Regions from separate parts of the Pseudomonas sp. LBUM1660 genome, predicted to be linked through region 1. Evidence: riboswitches for the same ligand, from Rfam matches in the RefSeq annotation. Region 1 holds a riboswitch; the other holds the start of a gene.

Region 1 (4,208 bases):
GATGCGGTCGGCAAAACGGCCGAACGCCACCAGCGGATGCCAGCGTTTGGGCTCACCCAGCAGCGCGTCCAGCGCAACCGCGGCGACACTCAATAACGCCACACTCATTGACTCACTCCCCAATAATTTTCATACAGCAACTCACTGAGCGGACGCGCCTGCGCCCACCCTTCGAGTACCAGCATCGGCGCCGGATAGAATTCCTTGACCGGGCCGAGGCAAAGAACCGCCAACGGCTTGGCCCCGGGTGGCAAACCCAGCAGGTCCGCCAGCGCTTGCGGCTCGAACAGCGACACCCAGCCCATGCCCAGACCTTCAGCGCGGGAGGCCAGCCAGAGGTTCTGGATCGCGCAGGACAACGAGGCCATGTCCATTTCCGGCAAGGTGCGACGACCGAAGATGTGGCGCTCGCGATCGTCCATCAGCGCGGCGACCAGCACCTCGGCGCAGTCGTTGATGCCTTCGACCTTGAGCTTCATGAATTCGTCGGTGCGCTCGCCGAGTGCTTCGGCGGTGCGGATGCGTTCTTCTTCCACCAGCTGCTGGATCTTGCTGCGCAGGGCCTGGTCGCTGATGCGGATGAAGCGCCAGGGCTGCATCAGGCCGACGCTCGGCGCTTGGTGGGCGGCTTCGAGCAGGCGTCGTAGCAACTCAGGCTCGACAGTGCCGCCGCTGAAGTGGCGCATGTCGCGACGTTCGGCGATGGCCCGGTAGACCGCTTCGCGTTCGGCTTCGGAGAATGCGTTGTCGGTCATGGCCTGCTCGCGAAGACTGCATCAAAGTCCGGCGCAAAAAGAGCGGCAACCGCCGAAGGATTGGACGGAAAATAAAAATGCACATAAGAGGCCGTCATCCGCCCCGCACGATAAACCGCCTCCGCCCCCCGTCCGCCGTTCGGACTGAGTCCACGGGCAATCGGCTCAAGTTCGGTGCTGGTCAACGAATGGTGATAGGTGTGGCCACGCAACGCACCTTCCGGCAACTCAACCGCTTGCAAAGCCAACGCGGCCAGACGCTTTTGCATCACCGCATCACCTTTGAGCAAGCCAACCAATTCAGCGCGAGTACCTTCGACATCGGTCAGCGAATCGAGCAGGTACAACATCCCGCCACACTCGGCCAGCAACGGTTTGCCAGCGGCATGATGGGCGCGGATCGCGTCGAGCATCGAGGTGTTCTGTGACAGCGCCACATGGTGCAGTTCCGGATAACCGCCCGGCAGATAAAGGCTGTCCGCCTCTGGCAAATCAGCATCGCGGATCGGCGAGAAGAACAGCAACTCGGCGCCCATGGCCCGCAGCAAATCGAGGCTCGCGCCGTAGGTGAAGGCGAACGCTTCATCACGGGCCACGGCAATTCGGATGCCTTTAAGCAAAGGCTCGGCGGCGATCACATCGGGCCCGGCGAATTCCACCGCGGGCGGCAGCGCCACATCGCAACTGCTGGCCAGCGATTCGGCCGCCGCATCAAGGCGCACGTCGAGATCGTTCAACTCGCTGGCCTGAACCAGACCGAGATGCCGACTCGGCAATTCGATCCCGGTTTCCCGCGACAAGGCGCCGTACCAGCGCAAGCCTTCAGTCAGGCTGCCTTCGAGCAATTGCGCATGACGCAGCGTGCCCACGCGGTTGGCCAATACACCGGCAAACGGCAAGTCCGGCTGATACTTCGCCAGCCCCAGCGCCAGCGCACCGAAGGTCTGCGCCATCGCCGTGCCGTCAATCACCCCGAGCACCGGCACACCGAAATGCCGCGCCAGGTCGGCGCTGGACGGCGTGCCGTCGAACAGCCCCATGACGCCTTCAATGAGGATCAGGTCGGCGTCCCCGGCCGCCTCCCACAACAGCCGACGGCTTTCCTGCTCGCCGACCATCCACATGTCCAGTTGATACACCGGCGCACCGCTGGCGCGCTCGAGAATCATCGGATCGAGAAAGTCCGGGCCGCATTTGAACACGCGCACCTTGCGCCCCTGATTGCGGTGCAAACGGGCCAGCGCGGCGGTGACAGTGGTCTTGCCCTGACCGGAGGCCGGCGCGGCAATCAATACCGCCGGGCATTGACGATGGCTACTCATAAAGTGCAGCTCACAACTCGACGCCTTTTTGCGCTTTGATCCCGGCCTGGAACGCGTGCTTGATCACGCCCATTTCGGTGACCGTGTCGGCCAGTTCGATCATCTCTGGCTTGGCGCCGCGACCGGTGACCACCACGTGTTGCATCGGTGGACGCGCCTGCAAGTCGGTGAGCACCTGATCGAGGTCGAGGTAACCGTGCTTGAGGGCAATATTCAACTCATCCAGCACCACCAGACCAATCGACGGGTCACGCAACAACTCACGCGACACAGCCCACGCGGCTTCAGCGGCGGCGATGTCACGCTGGCGGTCCTGGGTTTCCCAGGTGAAGCCCTCGCCCATCACATGAAAACGCACCTGCTCCGGGAAGCGGCGGAAGAACAGCTCTTCGCCGGTGCTGTTACGGCCCTTGATGAACTGCACCACGCCGCACTGCATGCCGTGGCCCATGGACCGGGCGAGCATGCCGAAGGCCGAGCTGCTCTTGCCTTTGCCGTTGCCGGTCAGCACCAGCAGCAGGCCGCACTCATTCGGCGAGTTGGCGATGCGTTCGTCGATCACGGCTTTTTTGCGCTGCATGCGCGCCAAGTGGCGTTCGTCACGATCAGGGGAATCAGTCATGGGGAGCTCTCCGTTGAGGCTGGATAACGGCGGGCAGGCACAAGAATAGACGGCAAGAAGCCTGGCATCGCCCACCGTGATGCCGTTGAATGAATCAGGCCGGTCTCCGGGCTCATGAGCGGCTCGCGCCGGACTGCGCGCCTTCCCATGTCGACAGTCGACACAGTGGCTCAAGACGCAGTCTTTACTCATTTACCGTTGCGGGGGCAGCGCCGGGATCGTGACGTTTCGTCGCTTGGTGATAGTCACTCACCGGCTTCCCTGTTTCACTCTGTCGGCCACCGCCACAGAGCACCTGAAACAAGCCGCGAAGGTTAGAGGGTTGGGGGTGGAGCGTCAATTGAAGACAAAGCGCGAGCGCTCGATATACTGCTGCCCATCAATTACGTGACGTCAATCTTGCACCACACCGTCAGCAGTGATATCAAAGCGCCATAAAACCCAACAACACAATTACAAGGGTGAGCAACATGCAAGGCATGATCATCAGCAATCCGAAGCTGGAATTCCTGCGACCGGTGCTGGAACGCTGGTTTGACTGTATCGACCGCTTTAACGCTGTGCGCGGCGATAACGACACACCTTATTGGTACGACGAAAAAGCCAACCTCGGCCTGCTCTCTGCAGCAGCCTGGATGGCGGAAATGGTCACACTGCAACAAACACCGACGCGCAAACAGAATGAAGAAGGGGAACGCAACGGCCGCGCCGATCTGTATATCGCCACCCCCGAACAACGCGCCTACCTTCAGACTACTCAACGCTGGCCGCGGGTCAATAGCCTGAACCTGACTCAAGCGCTGCAGGACATCACCAGCAACGCCAAGCGCATCAGCTACGCCAGCGACCTGAGACTCGGCTGCCTGTTCGTTGCGCCTCAAAAGGCACAGCAGAGCGCGACACCGGAAGAACTCCAGGACATGGTCGACGACCTGCAAAAGGAACACAGCTGCGCCGTGGCCTGGTATTTCCCATACGCCTACCGCAAGTTGCGCAACGAAGCGGGCAACTATCACCCCGGCATCGCCGTGCTGCTCAAGGAAGCCCGCGGCTGACTGGTTGAACCATCGCGTGCTTAAGCTTCTCTATGATTAAGACAATGCACTCATAGGGAAGTCCAGCATGCACAAGCCCCAGCTCGTTCTCGTCATCGCGCTCGCCGGAGGGCTCGCCGCTTGTGGTGAAACCTCCAGCCTGCAAGTCTCCGACGGCACCGGCCCGTCACCCAAACTGCCCGAACCGAACAAGACCCTGATCCCGACGGTGAACATCGCCCCGGCGATCGGCTGGCCGGATGGCGCGAAACCCACCGCTGCGGCGGGCACTCAAGTGGCGGCATTTGCCGAAGGGCTCGATCACCCGCGCTGGCTCTACGTGCTGCCCAACGGCGATGTGCTGGTAGCCGAAACCAACGCGCCACCGAAACCCGATGACGGCAAAGGCGTTAAAGGCTGGGTCATGAAGAAAGTCATGGGCCGTGCCGGCGCCGCCGTTCCCAGCCCGAATCGC
Region 2 (4,208 bases), 960 kb from region 1:
AGCCCAGGCCGACGACTAAAGTCGGCGCTGTGCGAGTAACAATCATGCGTGGTATTGGCCATCGCTTTTGCGGCAAAACAACCAGGCGCTGATCAGGCCCAGGGCCAGCCAGAACGCGACGTTGGTCAGCTGCGATGCGATTTTGAACTGCGCTTCCAGCGCTTCCGGAGCGAGCATTGAGTGCACTTCCGGTTGCGGCGCGCCGATCACGTGCGGAACGGCGAGAATCGCCACGCCGAGGATCTTCATCAGCCAGTGACGACTGAACACGATCAGCGCGATGCCGACCGCCGTGGACGCGGCCGTGCCGATCCACCAGAGTTGCCGTTGGGCCAGATCAGCCGCGGCAGTGCCCGGCAGTTCAGGCGGCAGGCCGAGGGTCGGCGCCAGCACGAAGGTCGCGTAACCGGCCAGGCCCCAAAGCAAGCCTTGGGAGGTTTTGGTCGGTGCACGCAAGGTGTAGAGACCGGCGAGCATCAGGGCGAAACCGACGGCGACCACCAGGTTGCCGCCCGTGGTCGACAGCACACGCTGCCAGCCGTCTTCCGGCTCCCAGGCTTCGGCGTCGTGAGTGTGAGCGGCGACACCGGCGGCGTGTTCGTGAACTTCAACAGCGGCCGGCTCGGATTTTTCGTAGGTTTCGGCCTGCAGAATCAGCGGAGAGACCCAGAAACTTTGCAGCAGGGTCAGCAACAGGGCGGCCAGCAGCCCGCTGAAACCTGCGGTTTGCGCAATACGCTTGATCATGTCGGCAGGTCTCAATGGCACGGGAAGGCTGAACTGTGACGGGTATCGTGCGCGGCATTGTGCACCGCTTCGATGTGCGAGAAACCGGCGAAATACACGAGGCACGCACCGAGGATCGACGCGCATACGGCGGTGGTCAGGCGTTGGCTCAGGGTCGTGGTGGTGCTGGCGGTGCTGTGGCCGGTGCTGCTGATGATCGACATGGCGCTTCCCTCTGGTCTGTCAGTGGGTGAATAGAGCGCATGGAAGACCCCTGCGAGTCGGGCGCGCAGAGGTTCAAACAGCGCCCGCCCACCGCGGGTTTGTTATTCGGTGACGTAAAGGTCACTTTGTGTTGCGGGCCGGTCTCCGGGCTCACGAGGGGCCAAGGCTTGCGCCTGAACCTGCAAGCATCACCTTCCCATGCCGAACTGCTGGCACAGTGGATCTGACGCTTCGCTCGCTTACCGTTGCGGGGGCAGCACCGGACTGACATGGCTTTGAGTAAAGCACATGATTCACCGGTTTCCCGTTTCACCCTGTGAAGGGCACCCGTAACAAGGCGTGTAGGAGAGCATGGGCGGGGGTTTGGCGTCAATTGGCATGGGTTCTCATTTCGATGCCGAGGTGAATTCTTCGCGGGCAAGCCTCGCTCCTACAAAAGCACCGCCATCCTGTAGGAGCGAGGCTTGCCCGCGAAGGGGCCGGTGAGGGCACCACAAGACATTGACCCGCCCCCACACCATGCGTAGCCTTGCGCTTTCGAGGTTCTTCGGCATTTGCCGAAGCTAAGAAGGGAACGCGGTCGATGCCGCGGCTGCCCCCGCAACTGTGAACGGTGATGTTCGCTGCCACGCCACTGCAAACCCTGTTCAGCGGGTTCGCGGGAAGGCGCAGTGAATGCCAGGCCCTCAAGCCCGGCACACCGTCAGCCAGGAGACCTGCCTCGACACAGATTCTCACTACAACCGGGCGGGGTGATCCGGTGGCGAACTCTTCCGCGCGCGCATCCGTCGCAGCGATTGTCGTCCCGTATGCCCGCCACCTTGCCAAAGGGCATCCGATGAAAACACTGGCCAAACTCCCCGTCACCATCGTTACCGGCTTCCTCGGCTCGGGTAAAACCACCTTGCTGCGGCACATGCTCGACAACGCGCAGGGCCGCCGCATCGCGGTGATCGTCAACGAGTTCGGCGAGCTGGGCATTGACGGCGAAATCCTCAAACAATGCTCCATCGGTTGCACCGAAGAAGAAGCCAACGGTCGCGTCTACGAACTGGCCAACGGTTGCCTGTGCTGCACCGTCCAGGAAGAATTCTTCCCGGTGATGCGCGAACTCGTCGCCCGTCGCGGCGACCTCGACCACATCCTGATCGAAACCTCGGGCCTGGCCCTGCCAAAGCCGCTGGTTCAAGCCTTCCAGTGGCCGGAAATCCGCAGCGCCTGCACCGTTGACGCGGTCATCACCGTGGTCGACAGCCCAGCCGTTGCCGCCGGCACTTTCGCGGCTTTCCCGGATCAGGTCGACGCCCAGCGCAAACTCGACCCGAACCTGGACCACGAATCGCCGCTGCACGAGCTGTTCGCCGACCAACTGGCCAGCGCCGACCTGGTGATCCTCAACAAGGCCGACCTGATCAGCCCGGAAGACCTGGCCCGTGTGCGCCTGGAAGTCGCCGAAGAACTGCCGCCAGCCGTCAAAGTCATCGAAGCCAGCAGCGGCCGCGTGCCACTGGATGTGTTGATCGGCCTCGGCGCCGGTTCCGAAGAACACATCGACAGCCGGCACAGCCATCACGATCACCACCATGAAGGCGAAGACGATCACGATCACGACGCCTTCGATTCCATCTCCATCGAACTGCCCCAAGCCGACGAAAGCCTGCTGCTGGACGCGCTGACCCAACTGGTGGTCCAGCACGGCATTCTGCGGGTCAAAGGTTTCGCGGCGATTCCGAACAAACCGATGCGCCTGCTGATTCAGGGCGTGGGCACGCGTTTCGACAAGCATTTCGACCGTCAGTGGGGCGCCGGTGAAGCGCGCACCACGCGCCTGGTGCTGATCGGCCAGGAACTGGACGCCGCTTTGCTTGAAGCGCAATTGCGCGCCGCGCTCAGCGTTTAAGCCATGCACCTGCTCAGGACCCAGCCCGGCGGTTTCGTGTCGGATGACAACATTGCCGACCTTGGACAAACCCCTGCCGAGCTGGTGATCCTGTGCAGCGGCGATTCCAGCCTGGCGCTGCTTGCCGAAGCGGCGCAGCAACTGCCGGACGATTACCCGAGCGTGCGCCTGGCCAATCCGATGCAGGTGCAGAATCACGCATCGGTCGACCTGTATGTCGACGAAGTGCTGCGCCATGCCAAGGTGATTCTGATTTCGCTGCACGGCGGCATCGCCTATTGGCGTTACGGGGTCGAACGTCTGGTGGAGCTGTCCCAGCGCGGTGTGCAACTGATTCTGGTACCGGGGGATGACCGGCCGGACCCGGAACTCAGTGACCTGAGCACCGTGACCGCCGACGACCGCGACCGGCTCTGGCAGTTTTTGCGGCAGGGCGGCATGGCCAATGCCCTGGATTTTTTCCGCTGCCTGGCCAATCGCTGGCTGGATCGCGATTACGCCTGGGCCGAGCCGCAAACCTTGCCGCGCACGGCGATTTACCACCCGCAAAAGAGCCCCGCTGACCTTAACGATTGGCAAGCCGATTGGCAGGCCGGTCAACCGGTGGCGGCGGTGCTGTTTTATCGCTCGCATTTACAGGCGGCGAACACCGCGTTCATCGATGTTTTCTGCCAGCGTTTGCAGGCGGCGGGTTTAAATCCGTTGCCGATTGCGCTGGCCAGTCTGAAAGAGCCCGGCTGCCTGACGGTGGTCGAGGACCTGCTGGACGAAGTCGAGGCGGGGGTGATCCTCAACACCACCGGTTTCGCTCAATCCAGCCCCGAAGCGCCGCATCTGCGGCCGTTTCGACGCAACATTCCGGTGATCCAGGCGATCTGCGCCCAGGACAACGAGCCGGGCTGGCTTGCCAGTGAACAGGGCCTCGGCCCGCGTGATCTGGCGATGCACATCGCGCTGCCGGAACTGGACGGACGGATCATCAGCCGGCCGATCAGCTTCAAGGACCTGGCGTGGCGCAGCGAGCGCAGTCAGTCGGACGTGGTGTGCTATCGAGCACAACCGGAGCGCATGGATTTCGTCGCCGAGCTGGCGCGGCGCTGGATCGACCTGGCGCGAGTGCCGAATAGCGAAAAACGCATCGCGCTGATCCTCGCCAACTACCCGACCCGCGATGGGCGCATTGGCAATGGCGTGGGCCTCGATACCCCGGCCGCCGCGCTGAACATCCTGCGGGCGCTGCACACTGAAGGATATCCGTTGCCCGACGAGTTGCCGGACAGCGGCACTGCGTTGATTCAACAATTGCTCGGCGGTGTCAGCAACGACCTCGACACCATTGATCAGCGTCCCTGCGCGC

What was found. Region 1 has a riboswitch for cobalamin ahead of cobO (cob(I)yrinic acid a,c-diamide adenosyltransferase). Riboswitches for the same ligand answer to the same signal wherever they lie in the genome.
Region 2: it holds a riboswitch for cobalamin, as region 1 does, so the genes downstream of both, cobW (cobalamin biosynthesis protein CobW) here and cobO (cob(I)yrinic acid a,c-diamide adenosyltransferase) in region 1, are expected to answer to the same signal.

What each region holds. Positions count from the first base shown of each region.
Region 1 is NZ_CP166795.1:1,996,437-2,000,644, reverse strand. Features, by position in the region: gene cbiB (adenosylcobinamide-phosphate synthase CbiB) at 1-108, opposite strand, end outside; gene bluB (5,6-dimethylbenzimidazole synthase) at 105-755, opposite strand; gene ACA068_RS09400 (cobyrinic acid a,c-diamide synthase CobB) at 752-2,077, opposite strand; gene cobO (cob(I)yrinic acid a,c-diamide adenosyltransferase) at 2,088-2,699, opposite strand; cobalamin riboswitch at 2,780-3,013, opposite strand; gene ACA068_RS09390 (hypothetical protein) at 3,170-3,754, shown strand; gene ACA068_RS09385 (PQQ-dependent sugar dehydrogenase) at 3,822-4,208, shown strand, end outside.
Region 2 is NZ_CP166795.1:2,954,531-2,958,738, forward strand. Features, by position in the region: gene ACA068_RS14000 (cobalamin biosynthesis protein) at 1-46, opposite strand, end outside; gene ACA068_RS14005 (CbtA family protein) at 43-747, opposite strand; gene ACA068_RS14010 (CbtB domain-containing protein) at 759-950, opposite strand; cobalamin riboswitch at 1,070-1,297, opposite strand; cobalamin riboswitch at 1,475-1,689, shown strand; gene cobW (cobalamin biosynthesis protein CobW) at 1,790-2,851, shown strand; gene cobN (cobaltochelatase subunit CobN) at 2,855-4,208, shown strand, end outside.